4 regions of the Anaeromicrobium sediminis genome follow, and region 1 is predicted to be linked to each of the others. Evidence: riboswitches for the same ligand, from Rfam matches in the RefSeq annotation. Region 1 holds a riboswitch; each other region holds the start of a gene.
What was found. A riboswitch is a leader RNA that binds a small molecule or an ion and turns the genes downstream of it on or off. The one in region 1 is predicted to bind cobalamin.

Region 1 (4,930 bases):
ATAAGCCTTATAGAAGTATATTTGATGATTGGATAGGTGAATTGAATGTTAATTTGGATGAAACTACACCAGAGGAACTTCATATAAGAATTAATAAAGTATATAAAGAGGATATAGATTTCATAAGCACATTGCCAATAGGACTGGAATTTGATAAGTTCATATTTGTACATGGTGGTATAGATTATATTAATGACTGGAAGGACAGTTCCTTTAGAACTTTGTTAGCCTGTGATGAATTTTATAAAAAGGGTCACAAAAGTGATAAAATTGTAGTGGTAGGCCACTGGCCCACTTCAAATTATAAGGGTTTTAGTGGTAGCGGAGATGTAATTATAGATAAAGAGAAAAGGATAATATGTATAGATGGTGGCTACGCAGTAAAAATAAAGGGCCAAATGAATGCTCTTATTATTGAAAAAGACGGGGGAAATTACAATATATCTAGTGAAAAGATAGATGATTTTACTAAATATAAGGTTATTGAAGAAAACAAAGGCAGTGAAAAAATTCCTGAAAAATTAGGGTGGCCATGTAATAAAATTAGAATAATTGAAAAGAAAGAAGAATTTTCATTGTGTGAAAGAATTCATAATGGAGAATATATAAATGTTAAAAATGAATTGATAGAATTTGATGGAAAAGAATATTATTGTAATCAAGACTATCAGGAATATTTTTTAACGGTAAATAAGGGAGATGAAATAAGGGTGGCAGGTATATATGGAAAATATGCTTTAGCCAGGTTTAAGGATGAATATGGATGGATTGAAACTAGAAAGATTTCTGTTGGTGAGTAATGGAGAAATATTATGAAGAAAAAACATATAAATGTGATGAGCAAATTATTACTAGGAGTATACTTGATATATTTGTTTTATCTAGTGTTTCTTAGTCCCTATTATGGGAGAACTACCTATCATGTCAGTTATAATGTTATACCATTTAGTACTATTTCTGAGTATGCGTTTTTAAAATATGGTATAAGAAATACAATAATTAATATTGGGGGCAATATTGTAGCTTTTATGCCTTTAGGATTTTTATTACCACTAGCCTATAATAAGACTAATAATTATATAAAAATATTTATGTTAGCCCTAATAACTACTTGCAGTATTGAACTACTTCAATATATTTATAGGGTAGGCACTTGTGATATAGATGATATTATATTAAATCTGGTAGGAGCCATGTTAGGATATATATTAGTGAAAAAGATTAAAATATAGGGAGATAAGAATTGAATTTTTTAAAAAAGATATCGTAAGTGTTAAAAAAATCTCAAATAGAAAAATCAATCTAAATTTCCATTAAATAAGTATTTGCGAATTACAAAAAATTTGTTATAATGAATACAAGAAAAAGAAATATATCTGGGGTATTCGTGTAGCTCTTATTTTGAACCTACAGTTAAGAAACGGGAGTTCAAAATTTAGATGTGAAATTGACTTATGAGACCGAATCGGCAAGGACAAAGAAGTATCTGTGAGGGCACCCACCTATCGTTGAGATAGGTATCAAAATTAGAGTAGCGGTATTTTGGAATATTAAGAGAGGCATATGCCTCTCTTTTTTTACTTGTTAGGAAATTAAGTTTTACTTTATGGGTGAGTATTTTCCATATTAGATTCATCGAAGGTAAGCATATTTTTGTATGTAAAGTTAGCTGCTTCTATTATGTTAAAGGCCAATGCTGCACCAGAACCTTCTCCCAACTTCATATCTAAATTTAAAAGGGGCGATAAGGATAACTTATCTAAAACCAATTTAGATGCGGGTTCTGCAGACATATGGGATGGAATGGCATAATCTTTACAAAGGTTATTTAAACCATAGGCAATAATAAATGCCGCATAAGATATGAAACCATCTAATACAACAGGCATTCTTAAGCTAGCAGCTCCTAATATGGCTCCAGCCATGGCCCCTATCTCAAATCCTCCAACCTTAGCTAATATATCTATAGGATCATTTTTATCTGGCTTGTTAATTTTAATAGAATCCTTTATAACATTCATCTTTCTAAGGATACCTTCATTATCAAGGCCACAGCCCATACCCGTAATATTTTCAGGTAATAGATCAAAGAATACACTCATAATTGCTGTTGATGGAGTAGTATTACATATACCCATTTCTCCGATACCAATTACTTTGTATCCCTTTTCCTTAGCTAAAGTAGCATATTTAATTCCTATCTCTAAAGACTTTATGGCTTCATCATAGGCCATGGCAGGTCCTATTCTCATATTATCAGTAGACTTTCTGATTTTTTCATTAAAAACTCCAGTAATTTCTTCATCGCAATTTATGCCCACATCTATGGCCCAAACATGGGAATTTGTAAAATTACATAGGGTAGATACTCCATTACCTCCACCTACAAAGTTGGCAAATTGTTGCTGTGTAACCACCTGTTTACAAGGAGATACATTTTCCTCATAAACTCCATGATCAGCTCCAAAACCTAAAATTAATTTATTGGAAGTATCATAGTAATTATTTTCATAAATTCCAGATAACTGAATAGCTATAGTTTCTAATTTACCCAAACTATCTAAAGGCTTAATAAGAAGGTCTAGTCTTTCCTTAGCTAAATCCATATGGTTTTTACTAAGTGGTGTAATTGATTTAATAGTTTCTTGTAATTTTTTCATCTTTCAAAATTCCCCTTTAAGATTATATTTGTGTTTTTAGGCAATTAAAAAAGCCCATACTCCCAGTGGGAATATGAACTTTGCCGTCATTCACATTTTAAAATTTTAAGGCAGGTCTCCTGACTAAGAATCATAGAAATATTAAGCCTTCCCAGTAGTCTAGTGGCATATTTAACATTTCTCATCATTACAGTGGTGGGTCCGTGAAGGAATTTAACCTTCTTCCCTATTCTCCTAAAAATTAGGCACCTTAAAATTTTAGCTTATTAATTTCTCATATTTATGATAATATATTTTTAGAGATTTATCAACAATATAATTTTTTTTGGAATATTGAGCTTAAATGAAAGGCATTTAAACAAGGACTAGGAGAATCAATAGATGAACAAAAAAATCATAAGGTTTAGTTATAGTAGTTTAGTATTTGCAGTAATAATGATAATTTTAATAGGAAGCCTATGTGTAAATAAAAGTATGAGAATTAGCTATTATAGAGTCATATTTCCTATTGTGAATGGATTCTTTTTAGCATATATATTAGACCCATTTGTAGTTTTTTTCGAAAGAAAATTTAATATGAAAAGAAATATGAGTGTGTTTATAGCCGTTTTTATTGTCACATTAATTGTTATCTTGCTAGGAACTTTGGTAGTACACAATGTAATAAATAGTATAATAAACTTTTTAGAAACATTGCCACATTCTAGCAATCTAACTACTGGGATGATTACAGATAGAATAATAAATAAAATAGGTATTAACCGTATAGATGATTTAGATAAAAATACTATAGCTATTATAAGAAATAGTATTAATAAGGGAATATCGAGTATTAAATATGTACCAAAGAGCTTTGGCAATTTTCAAGGAACTATTTTTGGTATTTGTAAAAAAATAATAAGTTGTCTATTAGGAGTGTATATATTATTAGACAAAAAATTACTAATTGCCAGGGCAAAACGTATGCTATATGCCTTTACTAGTAATGAAAGAGCGGATTATATAGTTTATATAATTAATAAGGGCAATGATATATTTTCTAATTTTGTAGTTGGAAAAGTAATTGATTCAGCAATTATTGGATTAATTTGCTTTGTTATATTAATAATGGTAAAGTGTCCATACGCCTTATTAATATCCTTAGTTGTGGGAACTACTAATGTACTTCCATTTGTGGGACCTATAATAGGAGGTGTTGTGGCTGTGATTATAACTTTGATTGCAAGTCCTAAAATGACTCTAGTAGTAGGTCTAATAATTGCACTACTTCAGCAGTTTGATGGAGCCATATTAGGTCCTAAGATATTAGGAGATAAGATTGGGGTAGGAGCATTTTGGATAATAGTGGCTATAACCCTGTCAGGTGCCGTAGGAGGAGTTGTAGGCATGTTCTTTGGAGTTCCTATGGTAGTTCTAATCAAAAATTTAGTGGAAGAACATGTAAACAGAAGACTAAAGAGAAAGAAAATGACTCTATTAGAGTTGGAAAATTTAAATGAATGAAATTAAAAGGGATGGTCATAGAATTATGACCATCCTTATTATAGGTGTTATTTTTTAGTATTCATAGAAGCTTAAAGCAGCAGCTCCCACAAGTCCGCAATCTGATCTCTCAGCTTTTTTAATCTGGCATGCTTCAATATTTGCCTTTAAAGACATACCTTTTATAGTTTCCATCATTTTATCATAGAACATATTAAGGGCATTAGATAATCCTCCGCCAATTGCAATTACTTCAGGATTATAATTGGCAATCACATTATAAAGGCTTAGGCCTAAATAATATCCTTCGTCTTCAATAAGTTTTAAAGCTAGAGGATCCTTTTCCTTTGCTGCCCCAACAATGTGTTCACCTTTAATTTTACCTTCTCCAGCCAATTCTTTTATTAAGGATTCTTCACCAGAATCAATGGCCTCCTTAGCAAATCTTTCTAAGGCAGTACCTGAGGCATAGGCTTCAATACATCCATAGTTTCCACAATTACACTTAGGTCCATTGAAGTTTAGGATAGTATGTCCAATTTCAAAGGCATTAGAATTTGCTCCCGATTGGAAATGTCCATTTACTATGGCACCACCACCTACTCCTGTACTTACTGTAATATACACAAAATCTTTATGATTCTTACCACTTCCAAATAAATATTCTCCTATGGTAGCAGCATTAGCGTCATTTTCTAATCTTATGGGAATATTCTTAAAGTCCTCTTTTAACATATCTACTATTCTAGTATTTTCCCATCCTGTCAGGTTAGAAGTCTTAAGAATAA
Region 2 (4,930 bases), on a different contig from region 1:
GCTTCTATAATTGCCACATTAATTTTTCCTAAGAATCCTAGCTTAGTATAATGGGGAACGTGACTTAGGTGCATATCTAAGTATTCACAATTACCATTATTTGTAGAGTTTCTTAAACTCTCGTTAGTTTGGTAAGGAAGTCTTTTATTTAATAAATTATTTTTTGCCAATATACCATCTAATTCTTCACCTACAGAGGCACCCGTATACAAATTGATTTTAATATTTTCACCCGTTTCTTTTACTAAGTCTGCCAATGCCATAGGTACTGCTTTAGGATATCCAGAAGGAGTAAAACCACTTGTGGCCACATTCATTCCGTCTTTAATTAACATAGCAGCTTCCTTAGGGGAACAGACCCTATCTAGTAAATCTTTATTTCTAATTCTATCTAAACACATAACATATCCTCCTAAAATTTTAATATTGTAGAATCAATAGGTCGTTTCAATTAAGGTCTATTTTATATAACAGTTCTTTGTAATAAAATGGTGAATATTATCATTCCAAATAGAGCAAAGGGATAACTGGCCCCATAGCCTGTTGCCACATAATCACTATCAGATGAATCGATAGCTGCCCCAAGTCCAGGCGTACTTGTCATTCCTCCGCATATTGCACCTGATAGCATAATCCAATTTATTTTAAGGACATATCGTCCTATTAAGAATCCAATAAGAACTGCAAACAAAGAACATAAAAGGGCAACAAATAGTAAGATAAATCCCTCACCCCTAATATTAGTTAAAGTAGAATAACCATATCTAAGGCCTACAATAGATAAAAATATGGATAGGGTTAGATCTCTTATGGCACTTAGAATTTTAGTGTCCATTCTAAAATTCATGAAACCTATTTTTCCTATATGGCCTAGTAGTAGGGCAGAGACTAATACTCCACCTGTAGAGCCTAAACTAAAATAATTGATTGCAGGTCCTAAATAAATTTTTATTTGTCCTATAAAAAAACCTACTATACATACAAATAAAAAGGGCAGTATTTCAAAATTAAGATTGTCTAAATCTATCTTTTCTTTTTCATTATCCATTTCACGTATGAAAGAAATTTTCTCCTTTTCAACGTCAATTTTAAATATTATAGGTAAAAGCTGCATAGAGAATATAACTACTATTACTCCAGGAATATAGCCAACTGCATATCCAAGGCCTACCATGGATTCTGTACCTTTTCCTAAAGCTGAAACGGATTCAAGGGCGGCAGCTAATCCAGGAGAGCTTGTTAATGCACCCACATAAACACCAGATAATGCAAAAATATTTATATTTTTATTTAAAAGAGAAACAATATAACAGCTAAGGGCTCCTGTAAGGGTAATTAGGAAACCTAGTAGCATAAATTTAAAACCATATTTTTTTACTACCTTACCTATATCTGTGGAAGCTAAAAGACCTACAGATGCAATGAAGCAGATTAGGGTAAATAAAAATAATTCCTTTGGAACTAATCCATTTGAAAGTATTTTTTGTGCATAAGCAGGCATTGATGAATCATTAGTATATGGAATTACATATTTCTTGTAAGTAAACCATCCAATAAAGAGTCCTGTGAACAATCCACCTGAATTGCCTAGTTTGATTCTCTTGTATTGAAATTTACCTATAATTAGACCCGATATGACAGACATAAATATTAGTACAAATGGATCCGTGACGAATTTTACGTAATCAAAATTCATAAAAACATATCCTCCTTAATAAAATGAAATAAAAAAATCTCCCTTATCACAAGAGAGATTAGTTACAAATAGGTAGTGAAAATAGGCATGGCTATTTTACATAAGACCTTATCATAACACCTCCTCATCCTCGTGAGTAATTACGGCGTTTATCTTTATGGCAGGTCTCCTGACTTAAGATCATCATAAACCTATACCTTCCCATTTTTAAATAAAAACAGTGGTATAACATAGGTTTACTCCCTATTACAGTGGCGGGACCGTGTTGGATTTTCACCAAACTTCCCTTTTAAATTTTTAGCCTGTAATTAAAAGACTAAAAATACCATAAAGTTCCGTATAGAATTGTTTAAAGTGATTGTATAACAAGAAATATGAAAATGTCAACAAAGATTCAATATTTGTAATATTCTTTCTTATGGCACGAAAGTTGTCTTTTTGTGCTAAATTCTTGTAAGTGAGTAATTAGAAGTTATAAGAGGTGTTTTCATAAAAAGTAAAAACTTAAAAAGTTAGATAATTATCAAACATAAAGTGGAACATTAATTATAATATTTCATTTTTTATGTAGATTAAGTGTTCCATAGATAGGGCTTGTATCATATATATGTATTAACCAGTAAGGAGTGTGTTTGCATGTATTATGATTTTTCAGTGGATACAAGTGACAGAAAGAATTATTTTTATTTATATAAAGAGGATTCTATTAGAAAAGGCATATACTTAGGTCCCATAATTGGACAAGGGTATATGGGAGAAATATATGTGGAGTTTCATAAAGTTAAAGTTAAGGATAAAGTTAATGAAGAACTTTATTATTTAACATTAGATTGTTCAGATAAACTCATAAGTAAATATTTATTTATTAGTTCAGAGGTAAATGATGTATTTAATATAGGTCATAAAGTTAAAGTTAATCTTAAAGTTAATGATGAAGTTGAAATATACCTTTATTCTCATGATGGACTTAAAGTAAATGAGCATGTAGTTAAAGTTAAATTTAAAGTTCAACATGAAGATGAAAAGTTTTCATTAAAGTATAACTTTTGCCCTAATGCCCACAAGTAGGTTGAATAAGCCTTATGTGGGTATTATTTTGCTTAAAAGAGGAAAAATAAGAAAAAATTAGAATATAGAAAGTAACTATATAAAACAGAGGTGAAAGTATGAGACTAGAGGAAAGAATTACTGATCTTAAAGAGGACATAATTAAAAGTACCCAAGAAATAATTAGGATTAAAAGTGTAAAGGCAGAACCAGACGGGGACATGCCCTTTGGTAAAGGGGTAAATGATTGTTTAAATTATGCCCTTAGTTTATGTGAGAGTTTTGGATTTAAAACTAAGAATGTGGACAACTATGCAGGTTATGGGGAAATTGGTGAAGGTAGTGAAATGATAGGAATACTAGTTCACTTAGATGTGGTACCAGAAGGAGATAACTGGACATATCCTCCATATGAGGCTAAAATTCATGATGATAAAATCTATGGACGTGGAACTATAGATGACAAGGGGCCTGCCATAAGTGCCATATATGCCATGAAAGCCATTAAAGATAGTGGTATTCCACTGAATAAGAGAATTAGAATAATATTTGGTACAGATGAAGAAAGTGGATGGGAAGGAATTAACTATTATCTAGAAAGGGAAGAAGTTCCTACTATGGCTTTTACACCTGATGCAGATTTCCCTGCTATCCATGGAGAAAAGGGCATATTAATGTTTGATTTAGTTAAGAAAATAAATAGGGAATGTAGAGTGACCAAAATAAAGGGTGGTAATAGACCTAACATGGTTCCTGATTATGCTGAAGCTCACGTTAAGGATTTAGACTTAAATTTAGTATATGAATATGGAAAAAATAATAATATCAAAATAGATGCAGGAAAAGAAGGAGATACTACTATAGTTAAATTCTATGGAGTATCAGCCCATGGAAGTTTACCAGAGAGTGGTGACAATGCCATATCAAAATTAATGGTATTTTTAGATACTTTAGATATGAATGATGAAGTAGGCCAATTCATTAATTTCTATAAGGACAAAATTGGTATGGAATACTATGGCCAATCTATAGGCTGTGGATTTGAAGATAAGGAATCAGGAAAATTAATATTTAATGTGGGAGTAATAGATTTTAGTGATGATGAAATTAAAGTATCTGTAAATGTTAGATATCCAGTTACATATGAAAAGGATGCCATATATGATGGTATGAAATCTGTTACTAATACATATGACATAGATATAGTTGAGACTGATTATATGGCACCTATATACATGCCAAAGGATCATGCACTAATAGAGAGATTGATGAAGGTATATAGAGAAGAAACAGGAGACAATAGGGAGCCAATAACTATAGGTGGAGGAACCTACGCTAGAAGTATGGAAAATGCAGTAGCATTTGGACCATTATTTCCTGGGCAAGTAGAGCTTGCTCATCAAAAGGATGAATATATAGGTATAGATCATTTGATGAAAATGACTGTCATATATACAAAGGCTTTAGCAGAATTATTAAAATAAACTTATATGTGTTAAATTAAAATAAAGTTGGGAAATATACGTATAACGATAGGTTGTTATACGTATATTTTTATAAATAATAGTGGGAATCTATTAAATTAGGAATAAGGGCTAGACAATATAATTGTAATTGACAAAAATAAAAAGAATGGATAAAATGAAAGAGCGATTAGCATAAGAGGTGAAATAATTTGGATAAAAAAGAAATGATTATGGAAGCAGCTTTAAGGTTATTTAATGAATTTGGATTCCATGGAACACCAACTTCAAAAATTGCAAAAGAAGCTGGAGTTTCCAATGGAACACTGTTTAACTATTTTAGTACGAAAGAAGAGTTAATTAATACCCTTTATTTAGAGCATATAACTGGATGTAGAGACTGTGTTTTTAAAGAACTTAATAAAGATTTATCAGTTAAAGAAACTATGAAATATCTGTGGGCTAATGCAATTAGATGGCACCTTAAGCGTCCAGAGATGTTTAAGTTTATGGAACAATTTGCTCACTCACCATATATTAATAATATTGGCAAAGAGAAAAAAGAAGAGCTTTTTAGATTTGCACATGGTTTGGTAGATAAGGGAATTAGTCATGGGATGTTTCGATATAAGAATACAAAGTTAATATGCTGTTGCATGGAAGGTGCACTAAGCCATACTACTAGATATTTGTTGGAAAATGAGAATGAAGATATGGATGATGT
Region 3 (4,930 bases), on a different contig from region 1:
ACCATCACATGGGGTAAGTAGAATTTTCTTATAAATAAACCTAACTTATTTGCAAAAATAATCTAAGAAGAATCTATAGAATGATGTAGCTGCAAGGGAGGAACAAAAGGAATGAAATATTCAAAAAAAGCTTTAAAAAAAGTAGTACAAGGGCTAAAAAATATCTTTGATGCAACTGCTGAGGAAGTAGCAAAGGCCATGAGAGAGGCAGAATACACAGCGGAAGAAGTGGCACACGGCATAAAGGAAGTCTATAATGCACCTGATGGAGATATATTTGATGCGTTGGATTATGCTGGATACAGTACCAATGAGATAGATGATGCAATAATGAGTATGATTTGACTTAATGATGGTTTTCTTATTTAATATGGTTATTTTACAAAAATAAATGAAATTATAGACAAGTATTGCCACATGTTTGAATATAATAACTTTAACGAGGTAAAAATTGGAATATGAAAGAGGAGAAATACATATGAAAAAAATTAAAAGAAGAAAAGTTATGCGGGAAATTAAGAAAACAAAAGTCACAATAATAAGTATATTAATAGGTATAATGATTGGGACAATAATCGGAATGATAGGTAGTTAGATAACGGGGATAGTTGAGCGTGGTTTTTACTCAAACTAAGGGTTACGGTATATAGTCGGAGTCTGTACTTCTAAGTGTACAAAATAAAACTATAATTTTTAAAAATTGAATATCACCTACAACATCTTCAACTATAGATATTATCTTACCTTCTTTAATAATATCTACTATATATTCCATATCTGAATACATATTAAGTCTAAAATGCATTTTATAATGTTGAAATTTGTAAAAGCAATTGTTATAATTGTATTGATCCAATTATAACAATTGAATATCTTGTTTTGGGTACCAATATAAGGTTTAATAGGGAAAGTGGTGAAAATCCACTGCAGCCCCCGCTACTGTATACGGAGACAAAGCCAAATCCACTGGATTAATCTGGGAAGGATGGTAGAGAATGACCCGTGAGCCAGGAGACCTGCCTAAAGCTGTATATGGAACTTCGGAGGGAAGTAAGACCATAGAGTAGAACTATTTGAAAGATATTATCTTTTATTTTGATAAAGTTTTTTAAGTTAATAGAGATACGCTGTGCCTCCGTTTTTGCGGAGGCTTTATTTTTTTCTCTAGTATCTTACTGGGATTACTTTTATTAAAGTTAAAAGATTTAATATGATGGTACATGGTTACATTATTTAAAATACAAACATAAAAAAGGAGGACACAAATGAAAAAAATATCTTTACTTCTAGTATTTGTTTTAATATTTTCATTTACTGGGTGTACAAAGGATGAAACTACAAAAGCTGTAAATGAAGATGTGAAAATTGAAGAGACAAAGGAAACAAGGGAATATGAACCTATAACATTTAACTATGAAATTTACGGTGAAAATTATGAGATAACATTTGAAAAAGCTCCTGAAAGAGCTGTTACATTATCTCAGTTTATGACAGAAATGCTTTTAGCTCTAGGTCTTGAAGATAAAATGGTAGGAACAGCTTTTATGGATAATGAAATTTATCCAGAATTTAAAGAGGCTTACGAAAGTATACCTGTTCTTTCTGATAAATATCCTTCTAAAGAAGTGCTATTTTCTGTAGGACCAGACTTTGTATCTGGATGGGAATCAGCTTTTAATGAAAAGAGAGTAGCTTCAGCTACTGATATGATGGATAACGGAATAAATCCATATTTAGCCACATCCATAGGCGGTAGTGGTTCATTAGAAGGAGTTTATAAAGATTTTAGAGATTTAGGAAAAATATTTGCAGTAGAAGAAAAGGCTGAGGAAGTAATTAAAAAAATGAAAACAGAAATAAAAGGGATTCAAGACAAAATAGGGGATATTTCAGAAGAGGAAATGGTAAAAGTTTTTGTTTATGATTCTGGTGAAAAGGAACCTTTTGTTGTAGCTGGTGGAGGAATTAGTGGAGATATTATAAGACAATCAAAGGGAAAAAATATATTTGATCATATTAACAAGGGCTATGCAACTGTATCCTGGGAAGAAGTAGTTGAAAAAAATCCTGAGGTGATCGTAATAGTTGATTATGGAGATACAGATTATGATGCAAAATTAAACTTCTTAAAAGAACATCCGGCTTTACAGCATATAAAAGCTATAAAAGAAGAGAGATTTGTAAAAGTAAGCCTTGCAGATATGTCACCTGGTATTAGAAATACAAAAGCCATAGAAGAACTTGTAAAGGGATTCTATCCAGAAAAGTTTGAGTAAGATGAAGATTTTTGAGAAAAAACTATATTTTACAATATTATGTATAACTTTAAGTGTAGGCCTTATAGCATCCATAATAGCTTCAATTAGTTTAGGGCCTATAACCTTAGATTTTAAAGAAGTATGGAAAATTATAGCTAGTAAGTTGTTTTTCAAAGAGATTTTTCAATGTACTTGGAAAAAAACCACAGAAAGTATTGTTTGGAATTTGAGGTTTCCTAGGACTTTGTTAGCTATAATTGCTGGAGCAGGCCTTTCACTTTGTGGTATAATGATGCAAGCTTTAACTAAAAATCCATTAGCTAACCCTTATATTTTAGGTATATCATCAGGAGCATCTACTGGAGCTGTAATGATAATTATATTTGGAGGTTCTAGCATATTTGGAATACAGAATGTTTCCATAGGAGCCTTTATTGGGGCATTACTAGCAAGTTTATTAGTTTTTATACTATCTAGACAAAATGGTGTTTTTTCTTCAACACGTCTAGTACTAACAGGTGTATCAATAGCTGCTCTTTTTTCAAGTATAACGAGCTTTTTAATATTTACAGCACAAGATTATTCAAAGGTTCATGAGGCATTATTTTGGATGACAGGAAGTTTAGGTGGAGCTAAATGGGGCAATTTATTATGGCCTTCTGCTTGGCTACTAATTTCCTATGTGTTTCTAATTATATTTTCAAGAGGCTTAAATAGTTTATTGTTAGGAGAAGGAGTGGCAATTACTTTAGGGGTAGATACAAAATTTTTAAAAAATATGATTCTTTGTTTAGGAAGTATACTAACCGGATTTGTGGTATCAATAACAGGTGTTATAGGGTTTGTAGGACTTATAGTTCCTCATATATGCAGAACATTAGTAGGGGCAGATCATAAAAGAGTATCTACACTATCTCTTTTATTAGGACCGATTCTACTTATTTGGGCAGATATTTTGGCTAGGATGATAGCTAGACCTGAAGAAATACCCATTGGAGTAATTACCGCATTGTTAGGAGCACCATTTTTTATATGGTTAATAAGAAAGAGCTCTTATTCTTTTGGAGGAAAAAATGGATAGATTAGAAGTTTCAGATTTAGAATTTTCTATAGATGATAAAAAAATAATTGATAATATAAATTTATGTGTAAAAGAGAATAAGTTTGTTGGACTCATTGGACCAAATGGATGCGGTAAGTCAACATTGCTTAAAAATATATATAGATTATATAAACCACATAAAGGAGCTATATATCTAAATGGAACAAATATAGAAAAAATAAAAAATAAAGAAATAGCTAAAAATATGTCAGTTGTTTCTCAGGAAAACAATCATCAATTTGATTTCACTGTAAAGGAAATAGTATTGATGGGAAGATATGCACATAAAGGTTTGCTAGATAGTAATACAGAAAAGGATGAAGAAATAGCTTTTGATTCTTTAGAAAGAGTGGGGTTAAAAGATTTTTATGATAGAAGTTTCCTTAGTCTATCTGGTGGAGAGAAGCAAAGGGTTTTAATAGCCAGAGCATTGACCCAAAATGCAAAAACTATAATACTAGATGAGCCAACCAATCATTTGGATATTAAATATCAGCTTCAAATAATGGATGTTATAAAGTCCTTAAAAGTAACTACTTTCGCTGCAATACACGATTTTAATATTGCATCTAATTATTGTGATTATATATATGTAATGGAAAAGGGTAAAATTAAGTATTTTGGAACACCAGAGAAAGTCTTAACTAAAAAGATATTCGAAGAAGTATTTGGAGTTAAATCCCATATTTCTAAGAATCCTTTTACAAATAAAATTCATATATCATTCTATTCAGATTGTTATAATCCTGTATAAATATAGATTAGAGGTGGGAAAATGGAAAATACATTTAAAAAAGGGATTTTAGTAGTTAGTTTTGGAACAAGCTATGAAAATACTAGAAAAGCAAATATTGAAGCTGTAGAAAATAGGATTAAAGAAGAATTTGAAGGTAATGAAGTTAGAAGAGCTTTTACATCAAAAATGGTTATAAAGAAATTAAAGGAAAGAGATAATATAATTGTAGATACTCCTTATGAAGCTTTAAATAGAATGAAAAAAGATGGGTTTGAAGAAGTGGTTATTCAACCTCTTCATATTATACCTGGTATAGAATATGAAAAGATAGTTTCAGTTGTAAAGGAATATGATGGACAATTTAAAAGAATTGTGTTAGGGAGGCCAGTTTTATATAGTGTAAATGACTATAAAGAAGCTGTTCATGCTCTTAAATCACAACTACCGAACATGAAAGAAGATAGTGCAGTTGTATTAATGGGCCATGGAACATATCATCCTTCAAATGCTTGCTATGCTTGTCTGCAATCTTTCTTCAATGATGAAAAATTAAATGTTTATGTTGGAACGGTAGAGGGCTATCCTGAGATAGATCATATAATACCAAAGTTGAGAGATAAAAATATTAAAGAGGTTACTTTAATGCCATATATGTTAGTGGCCGGAGATCACGCTGTAAACGATATGGCATCAAATGAAGAGGATTCATGGAAATCATTATTAGAAAAAGATGGCTTTGTAGTAAATACATATCTTCATGGTTTAGGAGAAAACCCTGATTATCAAAATATTTATGTAAATCGAGTAAGAGAAGTAATGAAAGAAATGAATGAG
Region 4 (4,930 bases), on a different contig from region 1:
TTGCCAATGGGTCATTTGGAGCAAATATAGGAGCTATAATAGCTAACAAGATAGTTAATATAGCTATAGACAATGTAATAATAAAAACAACTTTTTTTGTATTTTTATTATTCATTTATAGTTTCCCCCTTTATACTAACCCTTGGATCAAGAGCTTGAGTAATGATATCTACTATAAAGTTGATACTAACATATATTAATGCCATAAAAATAACATAAGACTGTAGCAAAGGATAATCCCTATATGTTATAGCTTGTAATGCCATGGACCCTAGTCCAGGCCAAGAAAAAATATTTTCTACTATAACAGTTCCCCCTAAAAGGAGTGCAATGGATAACCCCAAGAGTGTAATTACTCCTAAAAGTGCATTGGGCAAAATATGTTTAATAATTATTTCACTTTCTCTTATGCCCCTAGCTCTAGCACCTATCACGTAGTCTTGTGTGTATTCTTCCAATATAGCTGCCCTAATTTGTCTTATATACCTTCCCATCAAGGGGATTGATAAGGTCAAAGCTGGTAAAATTACACTTTTTAGAGAGTATTGATCTGTTATCTTAAACCAATGAAGCTTTACAACAAATATATAAATCAATATAAGCCCTAACCAAAAAGCTGGAATTGATATTCCTACAAAAGAAATTCCTCTTATAATATAATCTAATAGTTTATTCTTTTTAATCGCCGATAAGATACCTAAGGTTAGTGAAAAAGCAATCAAAAATAATAATGCAACAACTGCTAATCTTACAGTCATTGAAATTCTTTGTGATAAAATATCTGCAACTGATTCCCTAGTGGAGTAGGAATATCCCAAGTCCCCAGTTAGCAAATCCTTAAGCCAATTTCCATACTGAACTATAAAAGGATCATTCAGTCCCATTTCCTCCCTTGTCTTTTCTAGTAATTCTTTTGTAGGAATAATATCATGAGATGTAAGCATCATCTCAGCTGGATCACTAGGGCTAATATAGGTAAGACTAAAGGTCAAAAATGATGCCAAGAGCATAACAATTAAAAGTTGTAGAATTCTTCTAAATAAATAACTTTTCATAATATCAACCCACCACTTAATTATTTTCAATAATAAATACTTTATTTAATAACTGTTTTTTGTATAAAAAAAGAATCACACTTCTAGTAAGACTAAATAGTATAAATGCAAGCCATAAGCCATGATTTTTATACTCTGGTATAGCAGTAAAATATCCAGTAATAAATACTAGTAGTGATATAACCATTGAATTTCTAATAGGAGCCGTATAGGTACTCCCAGTGAAAATTCCATAATAGACCATTCCGATACCGATGACAAAAGGGAATACCGCTAACCATATAACATATTCCTTACATAGAGAAATAACATCCTCTAAATTTGTAAAGATACTTATAATATGATCTTTAAAAAGTATAATAAAAGCAGACAAAATTATGCTTAGTACTACCGTACACACATTTGAAATAGATATCACGTCTTTATATTCTTTTACATTATTCTCCCCAACACATTTACCAGCAAAAATACTTGAGGCATTAGACAGCCCATCATATATATAGGATATAATATATTGTATTTGATATAATACTGCATTAGCTGCCAGTATAACTGTTCCTAACTCAGTACCCTTAGCGATAAACATATTAGTCATGATTAAAAGGCAAACTGTTCTTATCATAAGGTCAGCATTCACCCCCATTATTTTTTTGATTGCAACCTTATCTAAAAGTTCACTTTTATAATTTAATATTTTAAACATGTTTATCTTTGTGGATATAATATAGTTTCCTATTATAAATCCATAAAACTGAGAAATAAGTGTAGCATAGGCTACGCCTGCTATACCCATCTTCAGAAACATTACAAAAACTATATCTAGGATAATGTTTAGAACATTTGTAGAAACTTGTAAAAACAATGTTTCCTTTACATATTTTCTTCCCATCAACCACCCTAGATTTACATATCCTATAAGGACACAGGGAGCACCCCAAATGAGTATCTTAAAATACGTAATAGCATGAATGACAACATCAGGTTCTGGATTATATATGTACATAGCTATATTTCTAATAAAAACTTGTAATATAATAAACACACTACTTATAATAAGTGCTATCAAAACGGGTCTAAAATAAGCATAATAACTATCTTTTTCATGCTGGCTACCTAGTGACTGTGCAGAAAATCCCGAAGTACTAACTCTTAAAAATCCAAATAGCCAATACAAGGTATTAAATATAACCGCTCCAATTGCAACTCCTCCAATGTATGATGGATGCTCTAGTCTGCCAATGACAGCCGTATCTACTGCCCCTAAAAGAGGTTGGGTTACAGTGGATATAATAAAAGGTATTGCCAGAGATAAATATTCTTTATAGTTCATAGATTTCCTCACAATTTATAATGTTATTTTTATTAGGCCTATAACCCTTAAGCACATTAAACCTAAGTTCTCAAAAAGCCTATTGATGTAAGTCTAAAATGTACTTTAGAATGGTTTTTAAAATCACCCTTTTTAGCTTTATATACTTAAGTTTCATCATGGTGATTTTCCATAAAGATAATTAGTGAAAATAATAAAGTCTCTTAGCAAACGCTAAGAGACTCTTTTCCCATCTAAAAAAGTAACTTTAAAATAACTAGACCGAAATTTATCCCCTTTCGTCTAACCTTATTATCATTTAAGGCAGGTCTCCTGACTTGTAGTTCAATCTCATTCTACCCTTCCCAGATATTTATCCAGTGGCGTTTTAGAATTCGTCCCTACTTACAGTGGTGGGTCCGTGTCGGATTTTCACCGACTTCCCTATTCTCCTTTTCTTACAAGGCACCTTAACATAAGTATTTAATTTTAGATATTATCAGAGTAGTCCTTCTAGAAGATTCATCTTTTAGAGTAATCCACCCAAATTCCTTTTTCATAAATTACTTTAATACATATTTAAATATTCCATTTATAATTATATAAATGTTATATCCAAAATGCAATAGAATTTATCTGTTCTCTTATTCAAATAATAAATCCTTATTCCATAGCCACCACTTAAGTACATCTGTACAGCTTTTAATTTAAACTCTTTTGAGTATTTATTTATCTTTTATTAATTTCTTGACTAAATTAATAAAAGATAGCATTGATTTTAATCAGTGCTACCTTTCTATCATACATAATATTCTCTAGAAGTTTGTTGTTAAATTACTTCTTTGTATCAATTATATTTTGTATTAGAGCTTTACATTTTCCACAATCAGTTCCTGCTCCTGTTACTTCTCCAACTTTTTCAACTGTATCTGCCCCATCTTTAACTGCATCAACTACGGCTTCCATAGAAACCATTTTGCACCCACAGGCTAATGCTAATATTTTTTTTATATCTTTAATACAATTACCGCAACCTGTTCCTGCTCCTGTAATTTCTTGTATTTCCTCTATAGTACGAGCACCACCAACCATTGCTTTCCTAATATCACCATAACTCACTTGTTTACAGTGGCAAATAATTCTATTTACAGGTATAAGAACAGCCGTTACATAAAGATCTCCATCAGTTCTCATAGAATGCATTGTTCCAGCAGGAGCAATAAATACATCTCCTACCTTTAACTCTACTTCCCCATCTGCTAATACGCCAAACCCTGAACCCTTTATGCAATAAAATACTTCATCTTGAGTTGCATGTTCATGGAGAGGAACTTTTGTATCGGTAGTGATATGATATACCTTTGTTTCAATAGCTTCTTTTATAGCATTTAAATCCATACTCTCACTCCTTGTCCAGTTATTATTACCTTTACAATTCACACTTCTAAATTCTCTAGGACTAATGCCTGTATATTTTTTAAAAAACCTTGTCATATTAGATGATTCTGTAAAACCTAATTCATTGGCAATTTCACTGATACTCTTTTGTTCAAAACATAGTTTAAGTTTTATTTTAAAAATAAGTTGTTGAATAATATATTGCTTTGCGGACATATCAATAGCTTTCCGTGTCATTAAGTTAACTGTTTTTTTAGAAACATGCATCATATTAGCATAGCCTTCTACAGTTTTCTCTTTATGAATATATTCTTCCACTAATTCAGTGAACTGTATAAAAATTTCATTTTTTATCTGTCTTGAAGCCTCTTCTCCTAAGATACTGTTCAGTATTAATAGGGCAAAAGTTCTGAAAGCTGAAGCCATCACTTCATAATTTATAATGCTATCAGTATTTGTGTACATACCATGTATTATATCTAAAAGTTTTGTTAAGGTTGAAGCATGTACATCTATAAAATTCACATGGGGATTCAAATAGCTTTGCTTAAACAAATCTTTTACTTCAGAAGTATTATTACTTAAAAATTCACATAGAAATCCCTCTGTAAACATAATTAAATACCCTTCTAAATTATGAAACTCACTATAGCTATGAACACGGTCCTTTGAGATAATTAAGATTTCACCTGGTCCAATGGTATATTCTAAAAAATCAATTTCATGAATACATTTACCTTCAGTAACAAAAATCAAGTTGTAAAAATCAGTACGAAAATGCTTCTTTATGAAAGAAGTATTTGCAGATTCAAAAAAACTTTTCAAGGATATAATTTCGAAACCTTTATTTTTTTTCCTATTTCTAAACTTAATCTTTTCTACCTTGCCCATATTATCTCCTTATATTTCACCGATTGTACTGTAAAATTTCATTTCATCATAACCACCAACAACACCTAATTATATTATTTATAGTACATCTAAAGTATTATTTAAATTAAGGCCGTATTTAAAAATAATATTATATATAAGTTTTTTAATGGAACCTTAATATAAGGTTCCATTATATAGTATTTTAAGAACATTTCTATTTAACTATGCCCTAAGTTTTTATCCTCTAAATTCTATCAATTCTCCGTCAGGACCCACAAATACTACTCTACGCCAA

Region 2: another riboswitch for cobalamin. It lies ahead of CCE28_RS14210 (aspartate-alanine antiporter-like transporter); the one in region 1 lies ahead of cobT (nicotinate-nucleotide--dimethylbenzimidazole phosphoribosyltransferase).
Region 3: another riboswitch for cobalamin. It lies ahead of CCE28_RS21150 (ABC transporter substrate-binding protein); the one in region 1 lies ahead of cobT (nicotinate-nucleotide--dimethylbenzimidazole phosphoribosyltransferase).
Region 4: another riboswitch for cobalamin. It lies ahead of CCE28_RS07140 (MATE family efflux transporter); the one in region 1 lies ahead of cobT (nicotinate-nucleotide--dimethylbenzimidazole phosphoribosyltransferase).

The regions. Positions count from the first base shown of each region.
Region 1 is NZ_NIBG01000007.1:120,678-125,607, reverse strand. It holds gene CCE28_RS09940 (metallophosphoesterase) at 1-800, shown strand, start outside; gene CCE28_RS09935 (VanZ family protein) at 813-1,232, shown strand; RNA gene ssrS (6S RNA) at 1,371-1,553, shown strand; gene cobT (nicotinate-nucleotide--dimethylbenzimidazole phosphoribosyltransferase) at 1,605-2,660, opposite strand; cobalamin riboswitch at 2,753-2,928, opposite strand; gene CCE28_RS09920 (AI-2E family transporter) at 3,042-4,163, shown strand; gene CCE28_RS09915 (ROK family protein) at 4,218-4,930, opposite strand, start outside.
Region 2 is NZ_NIBG01000013.1:43,350-48,279, reverse strand. It holds gene CCE28_RS14215 (acetyl-CoA hydrolase/transferase family protein) at 1-401, opposite strand, end outside; gene CCE28_RS14210 (aspartate-alanine antiporter-like transporter) at 464-1,696, opposite strand; cobalamin riboswitch at 1,839-2,041, opposite strand; gene CCE28_RS14205 (hypothetical protein) at 2,333-2,764, shown strand; gene pepV (dipeptidase PepV) at 2,863-4,227, shown strand; gene CCE28_RS14195 (TetR/AcrR family transcriptional regulator) at 4,419-4,930, shown strand, end outside.
Region 3 is NZ_NIBG01000037.1:5,474-10,403, forward strand. It holds gene CCE28_RS21145 (hypothetical protein) at 112-345, shown strand; gene CCE28_RS22415 (hypothetical protein) at 638-787, opposite strand; cobalamin riboswitch at 865-1,038, shown strand; gene CCE28_RS21150 (ABC transporter substrate-binding protein) at 1,266-2,276, shown strand; gene CCE28_RS21155 (FecCD family ABC transporter permease) at 2,278-3,339, shown strand; gene CCE28_RS21160 (ABC transporter ATP-binding protein) at 3,332-4,114, shown strand; gene CCE28_RS21165 (sirohydrochlorin cobaltochelatase) at 4,136-4,930, shown strand, end outside.
Region 4 is NZ_NIBG01000004.1:191,522-196,451, forward strand. It holds gene nikC (nickel transporter permease) at 1-115, opposite strand, end outside; gene nikB (nickel ABC transporter permease) at 108-1,055, opposite strand; gene CCE28_RS07140 (MATE family efflux transporter) at 1,072-2,385, opposite strand; cobalamin riboswitch at 2,671-2,852, opposite strand; gene CCE28_RS07145 ((2Fe-2S)-binding protein) at 3,199-4,653, opposite strand; gene CCE28_RS07150 (VOC family protein) at 4,873-4,930, opposite strand, start outside.